Regions from separate parts of the Streptomyces sp. NPDC003327 genome, predicted to be linked through region 3. Evidence: riboswitches for the same ligand, from Rfam matches in the RefSeq annotation. Region 3 holds a riboswitch; each other region holds the start of a gene.
What was found. A riboswitch is a leader RNA that binds a small molecule or an ion and turns the genes downstream of it on or off. The one in region 3 is predicted to bind cyclic di-AMP.
Positions count from the first base shown of each region.

Region 1: another riboswitch for cyclic di-AMP. It lies ahead of ACWDVG_RS26765 (transglycosylase SLT domain-containing protein); the one in region 3 lies ahead of ACWDVG_RS09065 (C40 family peptidase).
Region 2: another riboswitch for cyclic di-AMP. It lies ahead of ACWDVG_RS30280 (peptidoglycan DD-metalloendopeptidase family protein); the one in region 3 lies ahead of ACWDVG_RS09065 (C40 family peptidase).

Region 1 is NZ_JBSFSA010000046.1:45,267-50,858, reverse strand. It holds partial or broken gene ACWDVG_RS26770 (hypothetical protein) at 1-392, shown strand, start outside; gene ACWDVG_RS26765 (transglycosylase SLT domain-containing protein) at 386-1,282, opposite strand; cyclic di-AMP (ydaO/yuaA leader) riboswitch at 1,288-1,471, opposite strand; gene ACWDVG_RS26760 (DUF6197 family protein) at 1,820-2,485, shown strand; gene ACWDVG_RS26755 (phosphocholine-specific phospholipase C) at 2,496-4,520, opposite strand; gene ACWDVG_RS26750 (SIS domain-containing protein) at 4,881-5,592, shown strand, end outside.
Region 2 is NZ_JBSFSA010000069.1:11,910-17,501, forward strand. It holds gene ACWDVG_RS30275 (SGNH/GDSL hydrolase family protein) at 1-630, opposite strand, end outside; gene ACWDVG_RS30280 (peptidoglycan DD-metalloendopeptidase family protein) at 819-1,784, opposite strand; cyclic di-AMP (ydaO/yuaA leader) riboswitch at 1,789-1,950, opposite strand; gene ACWDVG_RS30285 (tyrosine-protein phosphatase) at 2,339-3,160, shown strand; gene ACWDVG_RS30290 (DUF6126 family protein) at 3,193-3,348, opposite strand; gene ACWDVG_RS30295 (helix-turn-helix domain-containing protein) at 3,367-3,996, opposite strand; gene ACWDVG_RS30300 (aspartate aminotransferase family protein) at 4,116-5,501, opposite strand; gene hpnH (adenosyl-hopene transferase HpnH) at 5,506-5,592, opposite strand, start outside.
Region 3 is NZ_JBSFSA010000007.1:114,127-119,718, reverse strand. It holds gene ACWDVG_RS09075 (ATP-dependent Clp protease proteolytic subunit) at 1-561, shown strand, start outside; gene ACWDVG_RS09070 (hypothetical protein) at 569-874, shown strand; cyclic di-AMP (ydaO/yuaA leader) riboswitch at 1,282-1,406, shown strand; gene ACWDVG_RS09065 (C40 family peptidase) at 1,410-1,886, shown strand; gene ACWDVG_RS09060 (ATP-binding protein) at 1,950-2,390, opposite strand; gene ACWDVG_RS09055 (8-amino-7-oxononanoate synthase) at 2,565-3,743, opposite strand; gene bioB (biotin synthase BioB) at 3,887-5,113, shown strand; gene ACWDVG_RS09045 (adenosylmethionine--8-amino-7-oxononanoate transaminase) at 5,122-5,592, shown strand, end outside.

The DNA of each region.
Region 1 (5,592 bases), on a different contig from region 3:
CCCCCTCCGCGGGGGGGGCGGCCCGGCCGGGGGGGGGGGCGGGCGCCCCCGGGGGGCGGCCCCCCCCGGGGGGGGCGCCGCCCGAAGCCGCGGACGGATCCGGGGAGCGGACGGGGCCGGAGCCGGCCGCGATCGTCTCGCGCGGCGGCAGGCCGGACCTCGCGGGTGAGCGGCTGGCCGGGGTCCGCGCCCCGACCCTCCTCGTGGTGGGCGGCGACGACGCGCTCGTCCTCGACCTCAACCGGCGGGCGCGGGCGCTGCTGCGCTGCGAGAACCGGCTGGCCGTCGTGCCCGGGGCCACGCACCTCTTCGAGGAGCCCGGTGCCCTGGAGGAGGTGGCGCGGCTCGCCACCTCCTGGTTCACCGGGCACTTCCCGGGCGCGGATCAGTAGGGACCGTTGACGTTGTCGATGGAGCCGTAGCGGTCGGCCGCGTAGTTGCAGGCCGCGGTGATGTTGGCGACCGGGTCGTACAGGTCCATGGCCGTGCCCGGCACGTGGTAGGCGAGGAACGTCGGCTCGATCACCTGGAGCAGGCCCTTGGAGGGCGTGCCGGCGGCGGCGTTGGAGTCCCAGAGGTTGATCGCCCGGGGGTTGCCGGAGGACTCGCGCATGACGTTGCGGAGGATGCCGTCGTACGAGCCGGGGATGCCGTTGCGGGCCATGACGTCCAGCGACTCGCGGATCCAGCCGTCCAGGTTGTCGGCGTAGGCGGGTGCCGCTGCCTGCACGGCCGCGGCCGGGGCAGCGGCCGAGGCGCCGGAGGAGGTGGCCGGGGCCGAGCGCTGCTCCGAACGGCTGGCGCGCTCGGGCGTCGCCGGAGCGGACTTGGCTGCCTTCCCGGCGCTCGTGGATGTCGCGGGCTTCGTGGTCGTGGCGGGCTTCGCGGAATCCCGACGAATCGTCAGTTCGAGACCGGGGTGAATGAGTGACGGGTCGTCGCCCACCACGGTCCTGTTGATCCGGTAAAGGGACTTCCAGCCGCCCTGAATTCCCTTCTTCTGCGCGATCAGGGAAAGCGAGTCGCCGGCCACCACGGTGTAGGTGCGCGCGGCGGCGGGAGCAGCCGGAAGTGCGGCCGGCGCGGAAAGGGCGGGGGCCGCTGCGGGGTGGGCGGCGAACGCTCGCGCGGCGGTCTCCGGGGTGCCGGAGACCGGCTGCGCACCGGCCGTCGCGGGCACGATCAGCGGGAGGGCGAGGGCGGCGCTGCCGGTTCCGGCGAGCGCGAGACCACGGGAGACGGGGCTGCGGCGGGGACGGCGGTGCTTACCGTGTGCAGGCATGACGGGGTTCCTCTCCGGCGCCTGCGGGGTGAGCTGTCGGGTTCGGACGGGAGGTGTCCGGCCGCGCGCACGCGGCTTCACCCCGAGCCGCTCCGGATGACCGGACCGGCGTTTTCGTGGGTCCCCCGCTCCTGCCGTCGGGTGAAAGGGAGGTCTTCGGGCGGTGGCAGGATTCGGCGATCCGCTCGAATGGGGGTGACCGTAGGCGAGGAAGAGGACGCAGAACAAGACGCGCGGTCGGGCGGAGATCGACAAAAGGCACCCGAATAAGCGGAATTCAAGATCGACCCACGGGAGCGGCCGGTGAATTCCCTTGCGGCGTACGGATCCCGCGCGGCGACGACGCCCGGAGACGCGCCGGGAAGTGAGTCGCGTCACGCGGAGAACAATGTCCGCATTGGCGCTGGCAATTCCCTTTGTGCGCGAAGCGCGTGAAATGCACGCCTGGGTGGGCGTGGAGTGCCCCGAGTGTCATAAGTGGCATATCGGACATTCCTCCTCAATGATGAGGAGGATTCGAACCCCAGGAGCCACCGGATGCCCCCCTCCGCCCCCGCCCCCACCCCGGACGCCCTCGACCGCGAGGCGGCGGCGCTCTACGAGAGCGCCGCCTGGCAGCAGATCGTCACCCACTGGACGGCACCGGCACCCGCGCTGCCGCGCACGCCCCCGGCACCCGCCCCGAGCCGCACGCCCCCGCCGCCCCCGGACCCGGCCGAGGAGGGCCCCGGCGACTGGCGCGCACTGCTCACCGTCCCGGTCGACCGGCTGGTGGCCGACGCGCTCGCCGCCCTGCCGCCGCCCGGCCCCGCCGAGCGACGGCTCCCCGGCCGGATCGGCGCCGTCCTGCCGGACCGGCTCCACGCCTGGCGCCGCATCGGCCAGGCCGACCTGCGCCCCTCCGTGCACCTCGCGTACGCCCGGCGTGTCCTTGAGGAGTGGGGCTGGCAGAACGCCCCCTACCGACTGCGCGACGCCCGCGGCGCCCGCTGCGTCTGCGGCGCCCTCCTCACCGCCCACCGCCTCGGCTACGGCAGCGCCGACACCATGAACGAGGCCGCCGCCTGGGTCGTCACCGAACTGCGCTGCCGGGGCTGGCAGGGCCTCATCGGCCCCTGGAACCGTGCCCCCGGCCGTACCGCCGCCGACGCGGTCGCCCTGCTGGACGCCACGATCCGGCGCGCCGCGCACGCGGGCCACTGAGCCCGGCGCCTCAGCCGGTGACGCTCGGCGCGCCCGTCTCGATGTGACCCGTGTACCGCCGCGACCAGCTCCCGTCGATGTCGGCGAGGACCGTGAAGTCGTACCAGCCGTTCTGGTACGCGACGACGTTGAAGACGTCCTCGCGCGCCGCGTTCGCCGGCACCGTGTACGTCCACGGGCCGTCCGTCCGGTAGGCGTTCGACCGGATCGTGAACGTGACGGGCCCCGCCGAGGCGTTCGTCATCCGGAACCACAAGGCCGTCCTGCCGGTGCCGGGGTCGGTGGCGTACCGGGCCGTCACCTCCACGGCCTTCCCGGCCTTGGAGGCGTCCCCCGTGAAGCGGCGCAGGAAGCGGTTGGGTCCCATCATCGAGATGTCGTACTTCCCGGACCCCGAGCCCAGACCGATGTTGAAGTAGTCGGTGGCCGTGCCGCCCGGATCGACCGTGTACTGCCAGGCGGCCGTGTCCCGGTGCTGGTGGGGATGGATCGAGAAGTGGGCGGCCCGCTTCGCCTCCGCGCCCTGGTTCGTCATCGAGAACCAGGCGAGGATCTTCCCGGACGAGCCGAACTCGAAGCGGTCGAGGTTGCCGTTGACCTGGTACGGCAGGGCGCGAGCCGGTCGCGTGCCCGGTTCCTGGGCGGGCAGCGCGTTGTTCTGCGGCGCCGGGTTCGGCAGCGGTGCGCAGGTCGCCTGGCCGATCACCTTCGCCGTGCCCGGCAGGCCGGCCGGTACGCCGTACACCGGACGGGCGAAGTCGAAGACCCCGGTGAGGTCGCCCGTCACCCTCCGCCGCCACGCACTGATGTTCGGGCAGGTCGCCGGGGTGCCGAGGGCGGTCGTCCAGGTCTCCAGGAAGCGCAGCACGGAGGTGTGGTCGAAGACCTCCGAGCTCACCCAGCCCCCGCGCGTCCACGGCGACATGACGACCATGGGGACGCGGAATCCCAGCCCGACCGGAACGCCGTCGAGGTACTCGCCCGGGGTCCCCGGCGGCGCGACCGGCGGCGGCACGTGGTCGAAGAAGCCGTCGTTCTCGTCGTAGTTGAGGAACATCACCGTCGAGTCGAACACCTCCGCGTCCGCGGCGAGCGCCCGGTACACCAGGTCGACGAAGTGCGCGCCGTCGCCCGGCGGGGCGTAGGGGTGCTCCGAGAACGCCTCGCTCGCCACCACCCACGACACCTGTGGCAGCGTGCCCGCGCGCACGTCGGCGCGGATCGCGGCGGCGATGTCGTCCGGCGTCGACCCGGTCACCCGCGGGACGGACCCCATCCCGCGGTCGTACAGCGGGTCGCCGGGCCGGGCGTCCGTGAACCGCTTGAAGTAGGCGAGGCCGTTGTCGCCGTAGTTGTCCTGCGCGTTCTGGTAGACCTTCCAGCTCACCCCGGCCCGCTGCAGCGCCTCCGCGTACGTCTCCCAGGTCAGCCCGGACTCCTCGCCGCCGTCCTTGCTGGAGGCGTCGATCCGCCCGCTCCACAGGAAGGTGCGGTTGGGGCCGGTCGCGCTGAGGGCCGAACAGAAGTAGGAGTCGCAGATCGTGTAGTGGTCGGCGAGGGCGTGGTGGAAGGGGATGTCCTGGCGGTCGAGGTAACCGAGCGTCCGCGTGTTGCCCACCCCCGTCACCCAGTTGTCGAGGCGGCCCCCGTTCCAGGCGGCGTGCTGCGAGGTCCAGCTGTGCGGCAGGTCGCCGGTGCACTGCGCGAGCGTCTCGCCGTCCACCCCGCCCGCCGGCGGGGTGTCGCTGAGCAGCCACGGGTACTGCCGCCCGCCCCAGTTCGGCTGCTGGAAGACGCTCCAGCCGCCGGGCAGGTTCCCCGCCGCCCGGTCGCCGAAGCCCCGTACTCCCCGCAGGGTGCCGAAGTAGTGGTCGAAGCTGCGGTTCTCCTGCATCAGGATCACCACGTGCCGGACGTCGGTGAGGGTGCCCGTGGCGGCCCTCGCGGCGGCCGACGCCCGCGTCGGCGGCAGCGCCGCCCCGGCGACGAGCCCCGCGCCGATGCCGACGAATCCCCTGCGACTGATGGGAAGCATGCCCCGCCTCTCGCCTCACGGCGAGCCCGTGCGGCACGCCGGTGGACATGATGGGGGGAGTGGCCGCCAAAGGTATAGATCCGTGCGCTCATTCGCGGGCGAACGCTTCGGTGGCGGCGTGAAAGGCTTCTGTACACGGCATCTGATGACCGGTGATTGGTTCTCGAGTGAACCAATGATCGTCTCGGTGTCGCCTCTGCGTGCATTGTCCGCCGGGATGCGGGTCGGGATGTCCGCCGGGATGTCCGTCGGGATCTCTGTGCGTGGTCTCTGGAAAGTCGGTGCGTCTTCCTGCTTGACTCCTTCTCAGGACACGCATCTTCAATCACCCGCACGCACCCTCCTTGCAAGGAGCGCCGTATGAGCACCTCCCGAACCGCGGCGGAGATCGCCTCCCAGCCGGCCACCTGGCTCCGCGCCACCCGCACCCTCGACCGACACGCCGCCGCCCTGCCCCGGCGCGGCGAGCGGGTCGCCGTGATCGGCTGCGGCACCTCCTGGTTCATGGCCCAGGCCTACGCGGAGCTGCGCGAGTCCGGCGGCCACGGGGAGACCGACGCCTTCGCCGCGTCCGCCTTCCCCCACGGCCGCCGCTACGACAGGGTCGTGGCCCTCACCCGCTCCGGTACGACGAGCGAGGTGCTCGCCGTCCTCGCCCGGCTGCGCGGCACGGTGTCGACCGGAGCGGTCACCGCCGACCCCACGACGCCCGTGATGGACCTCGCCGACGCCGTCGCCGTACTCGACTTCGCGGACGAGGAGTCGGTCGTCCAGACGCGGTTCGCGACGACGGCGCTGGCCCTCTTCCGGGCCCAGCTGGAGGCCGAGGACGCCCTGCCCGAAGGGGTCGCCACCGTCGAGGAGGCCGCGCTCGACGCCGAACGCGCCCTCGCCGCCCCCCTCGACGAGGCCGTCCTGACGGCCGGACAGTTCACCTTCCTCGGCACCGGCTGGACCTACGGCCTCGCCCTCGAAGCCGGGCTCAAGATGCGCGAGGCGGCGGGTGCGTGGACGGAGGCCTACCCCGCGATGGAGTACCGCCACGGCCCCATCAGCATCACCGGTCCCGGCC
Region 2 (5,592 bases), on a different contig from region 3:
CGGGTCGGCGGGCACCGGCAGGCCGAGGACCTGGGCGGCGCGCAGCGCGACCCTGGTGTGGCCCTCGGGCGAGAGGTGCAGCCGGTCGTCGTCCCAGGCGCGCCGGTCCTGCACCGACCGGAGCGACCAGAGGTCGAGGACCGGGCAGTCGTAGCGGTCGGCGATGGCCCGGACGTGGGCGGTGTAGGTGGCGATCTTGCCGCGCAGGTGTCTGAGCAGTGGCACGTCGCGGGTGTCGAAGCCGGTGGTGACCATGACCGTGCCGACGGCGGAGGTCAGGTCGGCGACGGCGCGCTCGAAGCGCTCGGCGACGTCGTCGGGGTCGGTGCCGGGGCGGATGATGTCGTTGCCGCCCGCGCAGAAGGTCACCAGGTCGGGGGCGAGTTCCTTGGCGCGCGGGACCTGTTCCGCGACGATCTGGTCCAGGAGGCGTCCCCGTACGGCCAGGTTGGCGTAGCGGAAGGCCTCGTGCTCCGGCAGTTGGTCGGCGAGCAGGACCGCGAACCGGTCCGCCCAGCCGACGTACGCACCGTCGGGTCCCGGGTCTCCGACGCCCTCGGTGAAGCTGTCACCGATCGCCGCGTACGACCCGAATGCGTCTCTGTCTCTTGATGTCGAATCGTCTGCCACGGGAGCACATCCTTCCCTTTCGGCTGTGACCTACGCGACCGTAAGGAGGGGTTGACGGCGGGTGATATATGCCACCGATAAAGATTCCCCCAAGGCGGAATAGGTCAGGCACGCCGAACGGCCCGGCACAGGGGTGTGCCGGGCCGTCGGGGATGTGCGCCTGCGTCGCAGCGGAGGGAGACGTCGGGTCAGAGGGAGACGCCGTGCTGGCGCAGGTACGCCAGCGGGTCGATGTCCGAGCCGTAGCTGGGCGAGGTCCGGATCTCGAAGTGCAGGTGCGGGCCGGTGGAGTTGCCGGTCGAGCCGGAGAGGCCGATCTGCTGGCCGCCGCTGACGGACTGTCCGGCCGAGACGGAGAGGGAGGAGAGGTGCGCGTACTGCGAGTAGTTGCCGTCGGCGTGCTGGATGACGACCTCGTTGCCGTAGGCACCGCTCCACCCGGCGGAGACGACCGTGCCGGCGCCGACGGCGCGGACGGTGGTGCCGGAGGAGGCGATGAAGTCGGCGCCGGTGTGGTAGCCGGAGGACCACATGGAGCCGGAGGCGCGGTACGGGGTGGAGACGCCGCCGCCGACGGGGGCGACCCAGCCGGAGGAGGCCGTCTCGGAGCCGCCCTGAGTGCTGCCGGAGGAAGCGGAGGTGGCGGCCGGGGCGGGGTCGCGCTCGCTGTCGCGGGAAGCGCGGGTCTCGTCGGAGGACGGCGAGGAGCTCTTGGGGGCGGCCTTCGGAGCGGCGCTCTTGGGGGCGGCCTTCGGAGCGGCGGCGGTGTTCTTCACACCGAGGGTGAGCTCCATGCCGGGCAGGATCAGCGAGGGGTCGCCGCCGATGACGCGCCGGTTGTCCTGGTACAGCTGCTCCCAGCCGCCGGCGATGTCGTGCTCGACGGCGATCTTGGACAGGTAGTCGCCGCTGACGACGGTGTACGTCTTCGGGGCGGCGGCCTTGGGCGCGGCGGCGGGCGCCTTCGTCTGGGCGGCGGCCACGGAGGCGACGGTGCGGGCGGTGGCGGCGGCCGGGGCGGCCTGCTCGGCGGCGTGGGCGCCGGTCGCACCGAGCAGCGGGAGGGCGACGACGGCGCCTCCGGTGCCGGCGGCGACGAAGCCACGGGTGAGGGGGTTGGTCCTGGTGCGGCGGTGCTTACCCTTCGCGGGCATGGCGAATTCCTCTCCGGCGCCTGCGAGGTGAGCTGTCGGGTTCGGACTGGAGATGCCCGGCCGCGCTCTCGCGCGGCTTCACCCCGAGCCGTCCTGCGTCGCGGGACCGGCGTACTTCCTGGGTCCCCCGCTCCTGCCACGCAACGGGATGGGGATGAATTCCGGACGGTGGCAGGATTCGGCGGTCCGACCGGAGTGAGCGTGACGCTAGACGAGCGGGTGGGCGGGAACAAGCCGCCCTTTTCCGGAGCCATTCCTTGCCGATCTTCGCGGCGGGAATTCCGGTCACCCTCCGTCGATGGCGGAGCTTCGATTTCCCTTTTCCGCAGGGGAATTGGCGCGGGGGGTCGGCCACGATCCGTCACTTCTATGACCCTGCTCACGCGCGGGAGCCCATCTCGCCCATAACCAGGGCGCGTTACCCCTATCCCCTCAATTCGGACAGATCGCCCTATTCGCAGCCGAGGGGGTGCGCCACGCGGTCCCCACCTGGATGATTGTCCGATGAACCGACCCTGCGTCGGGCACTCGAACGCCTACCCCCAGGAGCATCCGTGACGCAGCAGCTGCCTCAGGTCCCGCCCGTCGATGCGAACGAGCCCGGCCTCGTCGAGGTCCGCAACTTCCGGGACGTTGGCGGGCTGCCGACGACGGACGGCCGGCGGGTGCGCCCCGGGCGCCTCTTCCGCAGCGGCCACCTCGCGCACGCCACCGAGGAGGACGCCGCCTTCCTCGCGACCCTGGGGCTCCACACGGTCTTCGACTTCCGCAACGCGGCGGACCGGAAGGTCGAGGGAGCGGACGTCGAGCTTCCCGGCGTCCGGAACGTGAACATCCCCCTCAATGACCCGGCCGACGGCAAGGAGTTCTGGAAGCTGGTCCGCGGGGGGAACCTCGCCCAGCTCCGGGAGATCCTGGGCGACGGCAAGGCCGCCGCCCGTATGTCCGATTCGTACCGGAAGATGATTGTCGAGCGGACCGTCGAGCACAGCCGGGTCCTGCACGCGATGGCCGACGACAGCGTTCCGGCCCTGATGCACTGTGCGGCCGGCAAGGACCGGGCCGGACTCTCGGTCGCGATCACCCTGCTCGCCGTGGGCGTCGAGCGGGAGGCGATCGAGGCGGACTACGTGAAGTCGAACGCCCCGCACCGCCGCTACAAGGTGCGCCGCAGCTCCACCGCCCCGGACGCGATGTCTCCGGAGGTGATGGAGCTGCTGAGCCCGCTCTTCGACGCGCGGGTGGAGTACCTGCGGGCCGCGTTCGAGACGATCGAGGCGACCTGGGGATCGGTGGACGCCTACCTCACCGAGGGCCTGAAGCTGGCCCCGGAGACCCGTGAGCGACTGCGGGAGCGGCTGCTCACGGAGGTGTAGGCGTCTCCTCCGGATCCCGCCGGGCCCGCCCCCTACTGGTTCTGCCCGCCGAGCATGAAGAGCAGGTAGAGGAAGCCGGCGAAGAGGTGTCCGGCGACGAGGTAGGCGAAGAGGCGGAGCACGAGCCCCTTGGGGAACTTCCCGCCACCGCGTTCCTCGCCGGTGACCGGAGCGGACTTCTCGGACATGGCAGCACCTTTCGGGTGTCAGCGCCGGTGCGGGGTCCCGTCGCCGAGGCACAGCTCGGCGGCGGGGCTCTGCATCAGGGTGTGGACGAAGAGGACCTCCGCTCCGGAGCGGCCGACGGCGCCGATCCGGTGCGGGGTGAGCGAGTCGAAGTGCGCGCTGTCCCCGGGATCGAGGACGTGGACGGCCTCGCCGAGCGCGAGACGCACCCGCCCTTCGAGGACGTGGAGCCACTCCTCGCCGGGATGGACGCGCACGATGTCGGCCCGGGTGGCGTACGGCACGTGGACGCGCAGGCACTGCATCGCGCGTCCGGCGCCGCCCGCCTGCCGGTAGATCCAGCCGTCGGCCTCGACCGGCTCCGACCTGCCGGCCCGGACGACCGGGTCCCGCTCGGGCGGCGCCTCGCCGAGCAGCTCGGAGACCGTCGTACCGTAGATACGGGCGAGGGCGAGCAGCATCGGCAGCGACGGCTGCCGGTTCCCCGTCTCCAGACGGGAGAGGTGGGCCGGCGAGAGCCCGGCCCGCTGGGCCGCGGCCTCCAGGGTGAGCCCCCTGCGGCGGCGCAGCCCGCGCAGCTGCGGGGCGACGTCGGGCAGGACGTCGGGGGCGACGGGGTCCGGGGAGGTATCCCCGGAGAGGTGGTCCATGCGCCCATTGCGCCAGAATCATGCCTCTGAGGCAAGTTTCTTGCCCCAGAGGCAAAAGACCCGTGCGACGGCCGGTCAGCGCTGGGCGACGGCCCGGTCAGCACGGGGCGACCGCCTGGTCAGCGCTGGGCGACGGCCTGCTTGACCAGCGTCTTCCCGAAGTCCCACATCAGTCCGCCACCGCCGTGCGCCTCGTCCATGACGGCCGTGAACGCGGTCACGAAGCGGTCCACGTCCGCCTCGTCGACGACGAGCGGCGGGATCAGCTTGATCACCTCCAGCTGGTCCCCGGAGACCTGGGTGAGGATGTGGTGCCGCTGGAGCAGCGGGACCACGACCATCTGGGCGAAGAGCCCCCTGCGGGCCGCCTGGAGCATCGTCCAGCGGCCGCGCAGCCCGAGCGAGGCCGGCCGGCCGAACTCGATGCCGATCATCAGCCCGCGCCCGCGGATCTCGTGCAGCAGCTCGTACCGGGGCACGAGCTCCTTCAGGCGCCCCGAGAGCAGCTCCCCCATGCGGCGGGCGTGGGCGACCGTCCCCTCGGACTCCATCACCGCGAGGACGGCGAGCCCGGCCGCCATGGCCTGCGCGTTGGAGCCGAAGCTCGCCGAGTGGACGAGGACCCGGTCCATCGAGGAGTAGACCTTCTTGAAGATCCAGTCCTTGCCGAGGGTCGCGCCGACCGGCACGTAGCCGCCGGAGAGCGCCTTGGCGACACAGACGAGGTCCGGCTCGACGCCCTCCTCGTGCTGGTACGCGTAGAAGTCGCCGGTCCGGCCGAGGCCGGTCTGCACCTCGTCGACGATCAGCAGGGCCCCGTGCCGGTGGAGCAGGTCCTGCGCGGCCCGCAGGAAGCCGGGCGGGGCCTCGTGGACCCCCTTGCCCTGGATCGGCTCGACGACGAGGGCGGCCACGTCGCCGCGGCGCAGCTCGCGCTCCAGGGCGTCGAGGTCGCCGAGCGCGAGGGCGGTGTCCGGCAGGAGCGGGGCGAAGCCGTCCCGGAAGCCCCGCTCGCCGTTGACGGAGAGGGCGCCGGTGGTCAGCCCGTGGAAGGCGTGGTCGCAGTAGAGGACCCTGGGGCGGCCGGTGGCGTAGCGGGCGAACTTGAGGGCGGTCTCGACGGCCTCGGTGCCGCTGTTGCCGAAGAAGACGCGGTCGAGGTGCGGGCTGTGGGCGAGGAGCCGCTCGGCGAGCAGGCCGGGCAGCGGCTGGCAGTCGAAGCGGGTGAGGTCGGCGAGCTGGGCGTCGAGGACGTCGTGGAGGGCCTTGCGGACGACGGGGTGGTGCCGTCCGAGGCCCATCACGCCGAAGCCGGCGAGCATGTCGAGGTGGTCGACGCCGTCGGCGTCCCAGAAGTGGGCGCCCTCGGCCCGCACGTACACCTTGTCGAAGCCGATGGTGTGGAGCATGCGGGGCAGCTGGTGGTTGAGGTACCGGGCGTGCAGCTCGTACCGCTCGCCGCCGCGCTCGGCGAGCAGCGCGCCGAGGTCGAACTCCGCGCTCACCGGGTCACCCGCCGCTTCCCGACACGGTCTCCCGCATCGCGCGCAGGGACTCCTTGAGGGATCCCATGGTGGCGAGGACGGCGGTCGGCTC
Region 3 (5,592 bases):
GACCCCCACTCCAAACTGCTCGACGCGCGGATCGTCTTCCTCGGCACGCCGATCGACGAGACCGCCGCCAACGACGTCATCGCCCACCTCCTGTACCTCGACCACGCGGCCCCGGGGCAGGACATCTCGCTCTACATCCACTCCCCCGGCGGCTCGGTCACCGCCATGACCGCGATCCACGACACGATGACCACGCTCTACTGCGACGTGGAGACGGTCTGCCTCGGCCAGGCCGGCTCGACCGCGGCCGTCCTGCTCGCCGCCGGCACCCCGGGAAAGCGGATGACGCTCCCCGGTGCCCGGGTCACCCTGCGGCAGCCCGCCCTGGACGAACCGGCGCGGGGACAGATCGACGACCTCGACCTCCAGGCACGCGAGCTGCTGCGGCTGCGCGCCCTGATGACCGGACTCCTCGCCGGGCACACCGGCAGGACCCGCGAGCAGGTCGAGGCGGACCTCGACCGCCTCACCGTCCTCGACGCGCAGGGGGCGGTCGCGTACGGGCTCGTCGACGCCGTGGTCGCGAACCGGCGGCCGCCCGCCGGACTCGCGGCGCGGTGAGCCGGCCGTGCTCCCGGAGCTGCCGCCACTGCCCGCGCTGACGCGCGCCGAGGGCGAGTTCATCGACGCGTACCTCGAAGTCGTCGACCTCCTGGGGAGGATCAATCCATCCAGGTCAACGCATACCTATGGGGCACTGCGAGCGGCACAAGCCCTGGTGGGGCGGTCGCAGGCACTGTGCGAGGCGCTGACGCTCATGCATGTGCGGGGCGAGAGCGAGGTCCACACCGGCACATTGGCCGATGCGCTACGGGTGTTGGACGGGGAGCGCCGGGCGGGCCGGGTCACCGTGCCGCCGTCGCGCGCGAGTTGACATTCCGGCGTGTCGTGTCGAGCCCCGGACGGCCGACGCGGACCGCAGAAACCCTCCCCCGTTCGGCGTAGTCGACGAGTCGACATATGGCTCGGGTGAGTTGCACAACAGGTGTACGCATCTGGCGGAATGAGCCATTCCACTGCTGGTGCGGGGCTCATCGGCCAAACCTCCGAAGATCACGAAACCCGCTTGTCCACCCGTATGGATCAGTCGTGAGGAGCCTCACAAATGGCCGTTTCCGCTCGGTTTTCGCCCATGTCGTGGGTCAAGATCCCTCACGACGACAAGCCCCCGCCAGCCGCGGCGGGGCGGTCCGGGCGGACGCCGAGTCCTGCCGCTGTCCCGGACGTCTGGTCGACAGGATTGGATCGGCAGGAGTGGAGGACCCGAGCAGTACGGGACGTCCGCGTCGTACACCGCGGTGTACGACACGGGGCCGTTCCTCGGGGTGAAGCCGCATCCGCGGCCGGGCATCTTCGCCTGCCCGAACCCGACAGGTCATCCTTCACAGGCGGCTGACGAAGGGTTGCGCATGACTGCGCAGACGCATGTCCCGTCCCTGCTGACCCGGGCCGGAGCCGTCTCGGCTCTCACCCTCGCCGCCGTCGGCGGCACCCTGCTCGCACCCGGTGCGGCACCCGAGGCCCAGGCAGCCACCGCACACGCCAACAAGGCACTGAGCGTCGCCGCGTCCAAGAAGGGATCGCCCTACCGGTACGGAGCCGCGGGACCCACCCGGTTCGACTGCTCCGGCCTGGCGCTCTACGCGTACAAGCAGGCGGGCAAGACGCTGCCGCGCACCGCGCAGCAGCAGTACAACACCACCCGGCACGTCTCCGCGTCGAGCCGACAGCAGGGGGACCTGGTCTTCTTCCACTCGGGTGGAAGGGTCTACCACGTGGGGATCTACGCCGGCAGCAACAAGATCTGGCACTCGCCCAAGGCGGGCTCCTGGGTGAAGCTCGACCGGATCTGGACGTCCAAGGTCTACTACGGCCGCGTCCGGTGACGTCGGGCCGGGGGGAGGAGCCCGGCCGACGTGAGCCGTGGACCGGCCGGGGCCCCGGCCGGTTCAGCAGGTGACGACCGGGGCGGCGGCCGTCCACGGGAGGGTGATCGCGACCGTCTTGCCGCCCTCCTCGGTCGGCGTGACGGAGAGACGGCCGCCCGCCTCGGCCGTCAGGACGCGGATGATGGCCATGCCCCGGCCGTTGTCCTGCTGGACCGCCGCCGGGAGGCGGCGGGGCCAGCGCGGATGGCTGTCGGTGACCCCGATCCGCAGGACCTCCTCCCGGTCGAGCCGCACCTCCACCGTGAAGGTGGGCGACTGGCCGAACGTGTGCTGGACGGCGTTGGTGGCCAGCTCGGAGACGATCAGCCGGATCGCGTCGGCGGTCTCCGTCGCGTCGTCGAGTCCCCACCCCGTGAGGACCTCCGCGACGTGCCGCCGGGCCCGGGAGACCGAGGCCGGGTCGCTCGGCAGCGTGAGGGTTGCTTCCTGGTGGTCCGCCATGGCGCCGCTGTCCCTTTCCCGCCGGGGCCGAAGGCGCCCCGGATCGCGCTTCGCGCCAGAGTGCCATCGATCACACGGCCCCGAGGGGCGTTCTACCGAGATATGTACATATCTGTCGCCCGAAGCGGTGAACTCTGCGCAGTCAAGGCCCCTTTGGGGATCCGGCGCGGGTCGTCACCGGAGCGGCGCCGTCCGCAGGATCGTGGCGACCGCGCTCTCGATCTGCGCGTCGGTCAGGTCGGCGCGGGCGGTCAGCCGCAGCCGCGAGATGCCGTCGGGCACGGACGGCGGCCGGAAGCAGCCGACGGCCAGGCCCTGTTCGCGGCAGTCCGCCGCCCAGCGCAGCGCGGCCTCCGGGGACGGCGCGTGCACCGAGACGACGGCCGCGTCCGGCCGGGCCGCGGTGAGCCCGGCGTCCGTGAGCAGCCGGTGCAGGGTCGTCGCGACCGTACGGACCCGCGCGGCACGCCCCGGTTCGGCCGCTATCAGCCGCAGGCTCGCGAGGGCGGCCCCCGTGGCGGCCGGGGCGAGCCCGGTGTCGAAGATGAAGGTGCGGGCCGCGTTCACCAGGTGCTCGATCACCCGGGCCGGGCCGAGGACGGCGCCGCCCTGGCTGCCCAGCGACTTGGAGAGGGTGAGGGTGGCCACGACGTCCTCGTCGCCGGCGAGTCCTGCCTCGTGCAGGGCGCCCCGGCCGCCGTCGCCGAGGACGCCGAAGCCGTGGGCGTCGTCCACGACGAGCCCGGCGCCGTGCTGCCGGCAGGCCTCCGCGAGCGCGCCGAGCGGCGCCCGGTCGCCGTCGACGGAGAAGACGGAGTCGCTGACGACGAGCGCCCGGCGCCCGGGGTGCGCTTCCAGAGTCTTGCGTACGGCCTCGGGGTCGGCGTGCGGGACGACCGCGCTCTCGGCGCGGGCCAGCCGGCAACCGTCCACGATGGAGGCGTGGTTGGCCGCGTCGGAGACGACGAGGGCGTCCCGCCCGCCGAGCGCGGTGAGCGCCGCCAGGTTCGCGGTGTAGCCGGACGAGAAGACGAGCGCCGCCTCGAAGCCGCAGAAGGCGGCCAGTTCGCGTTCGAGCTCCGCGTGCAGCCGGGTCGTGCCCGTGACGAGACGGGAGCCGGTGGAGCCGGCGCCCCAGCGCCGTGCCGCCTCGGCCGCCGCGCCGGTGACCTCCGGGTGCCGGGTGAGGCCCAGGTAGTCGTTGCCCGCCAGGTCGAGCAGCTCCGACTCGGCCGCCCGGGGCCGCAGCGTACGGACGAGTCCGGCCTCGGCCCGGCGCCGCGCCTCCCCCTCGGTCCAGTCGAACGCGGTGCGGCGCGGGTCGGCGGCCCGCGTCTCCTCGGCCTGTGGCATGCGGCGTTCCTTTTGTAGGCAGCGCACAGACACTAGCCGGAGGTCGCGGGCACCGGGGTGTGGTCATGCACACACCTCCTTCGGCGTCGTTTGTTCGGATCCTCCTTGGCCCGGGGGTGTGCCGTAGGCGAGGATCAGCGCTTATGGACCTGCTGAACACGCTGGTGGAGAAGGGGCTGCGGCGCGAGCTGCCGACCCGTGAAGAAGCGCTCGCCGTGCTGGCGACCTCCGACGACGAACTGCTCGATGTGGTGGCCGCGGCCGGCAAGGTGCGCCGTCAGTGGTTCGGCCGCCGGGTGAAGCTCAACTACCTCGTCAACCTGAAGTCCGGGCTCTGCCCGGAGGACTGCTCGTACTGTTCCCAGCGGCTCGGCTCCAAGGCCGAGATCCTGAAGTACACCTGGCTGAAGCCGGACGAGGCCTCGCAGGCCGCCGCCGCGGGCGTCGCGGGCGGCGCCAAGCGGGTCTGCCTGGTGGCCAGCGGCCGCGGCCCGACGGACCGGGACGTCGAGCGCGTCGGCAGGACGATCGAGGCGATCAAGGAGCAGAACGAGGGCGTCGAGGTCTGTGCCTGCCTCGGTCTGCTCTCGGACGGCCAGGCGGAGCGGCTGCGGGACGCCGGCGCCGACGCGTACAACCACAACCTGAACACGTCCGAGGGGACGTACGGGGAGATCACCACCACCCACACCTACGCGGACCGGGTGGACACCGTGCGGAAGGCGCACGCCGCCGGTCTGTCGGCCTGCTCGGGCCTCATCGCGGGCATGGGCGAGACCGACGAGGACCTGGTCGACGTGGTGTACGCGCTGCGCGAGCTGGACTCGGACTCGGTGCCGGTCAACTTCCTGATCCCCTTCGAGGGCACGCCGCTCGCCGAGGAGTGGAACCTCACCCCGCAGCGCTGCCTGCGCATCCTGGCGATGGTCCGGTTCGTCTGCCCGGACGTCGAGGTCCGGATCGCGGGCGGCCGCGAGGTGCACCTGCGCTCGATGCAGCCGCTGGCCCTGCACATCGCGAACTCGATCTTCCTCGGCGACTACCTGACCAGTGAGGGCCAGGCGGGCAAGGCCGACCTCGACATGATCGCCGACGCGGGCTTCGAGGTGGAGGGCGCGGGCACGACGACCCTGCCGGCCCACCGCGCGGACGCCCTCGCCGCGGCCGGTGCCGGTGCGGCGAGCGCCGGGGGCTGCGGTTCGCAGGCCGCCGCGGCCGGCTGCGGTGCGCACGCGGAGGAGGGCGGCGGCTGCGGTCCCTGCGGCGGTCACGCGGCGCCGGAGGCGCCCGCCGCGGCGGGCCAGGCCCGGACCGACCTGGTGGCCGTGCGCCGCCGGGGCGCCGGCACGGACCTCGCCCCGAACGCGTAGCGGCGGCCATGCGCAACGACGAACTGATCGCCCTCGACCGGGCGCACGTCTGGCATCCGTACGGCCCCATGCCGGGCCGCACGGACCCGCTGGTCGTCGCGTCCGCGTCGGGCGTACGGCTGCGGCTCGCCGAACCGGTCGAGGGGCAGGCCGAGTTGATCGACGGCATGTCCTCCTGGTGGTCGGCGGTCCACGGCTACAACCACCCGGTCCTCAACGAGGCCGTGCGGGACCAGCTGGGCCGGATGAGCCACGTGATGTTCGGCGGGCTCACCCACGAGCCTGCCGTCCGGCTCGCCACCCGGCTCGTCGAGATCACCCCCGAGCCGCTGCGGCACGTCTTCCTCAGCGACTCGGGCTCGGTCTCCGTCGAGGTCGCCGCCAAGATGTGCCTCCAGTACTGGCGCTCGCTCGGCCGCGGCGGCAAGCGGCGGCTCCTCACCTGGCGGGGTGGCTACCACGGGGACACCTGGCAGCCG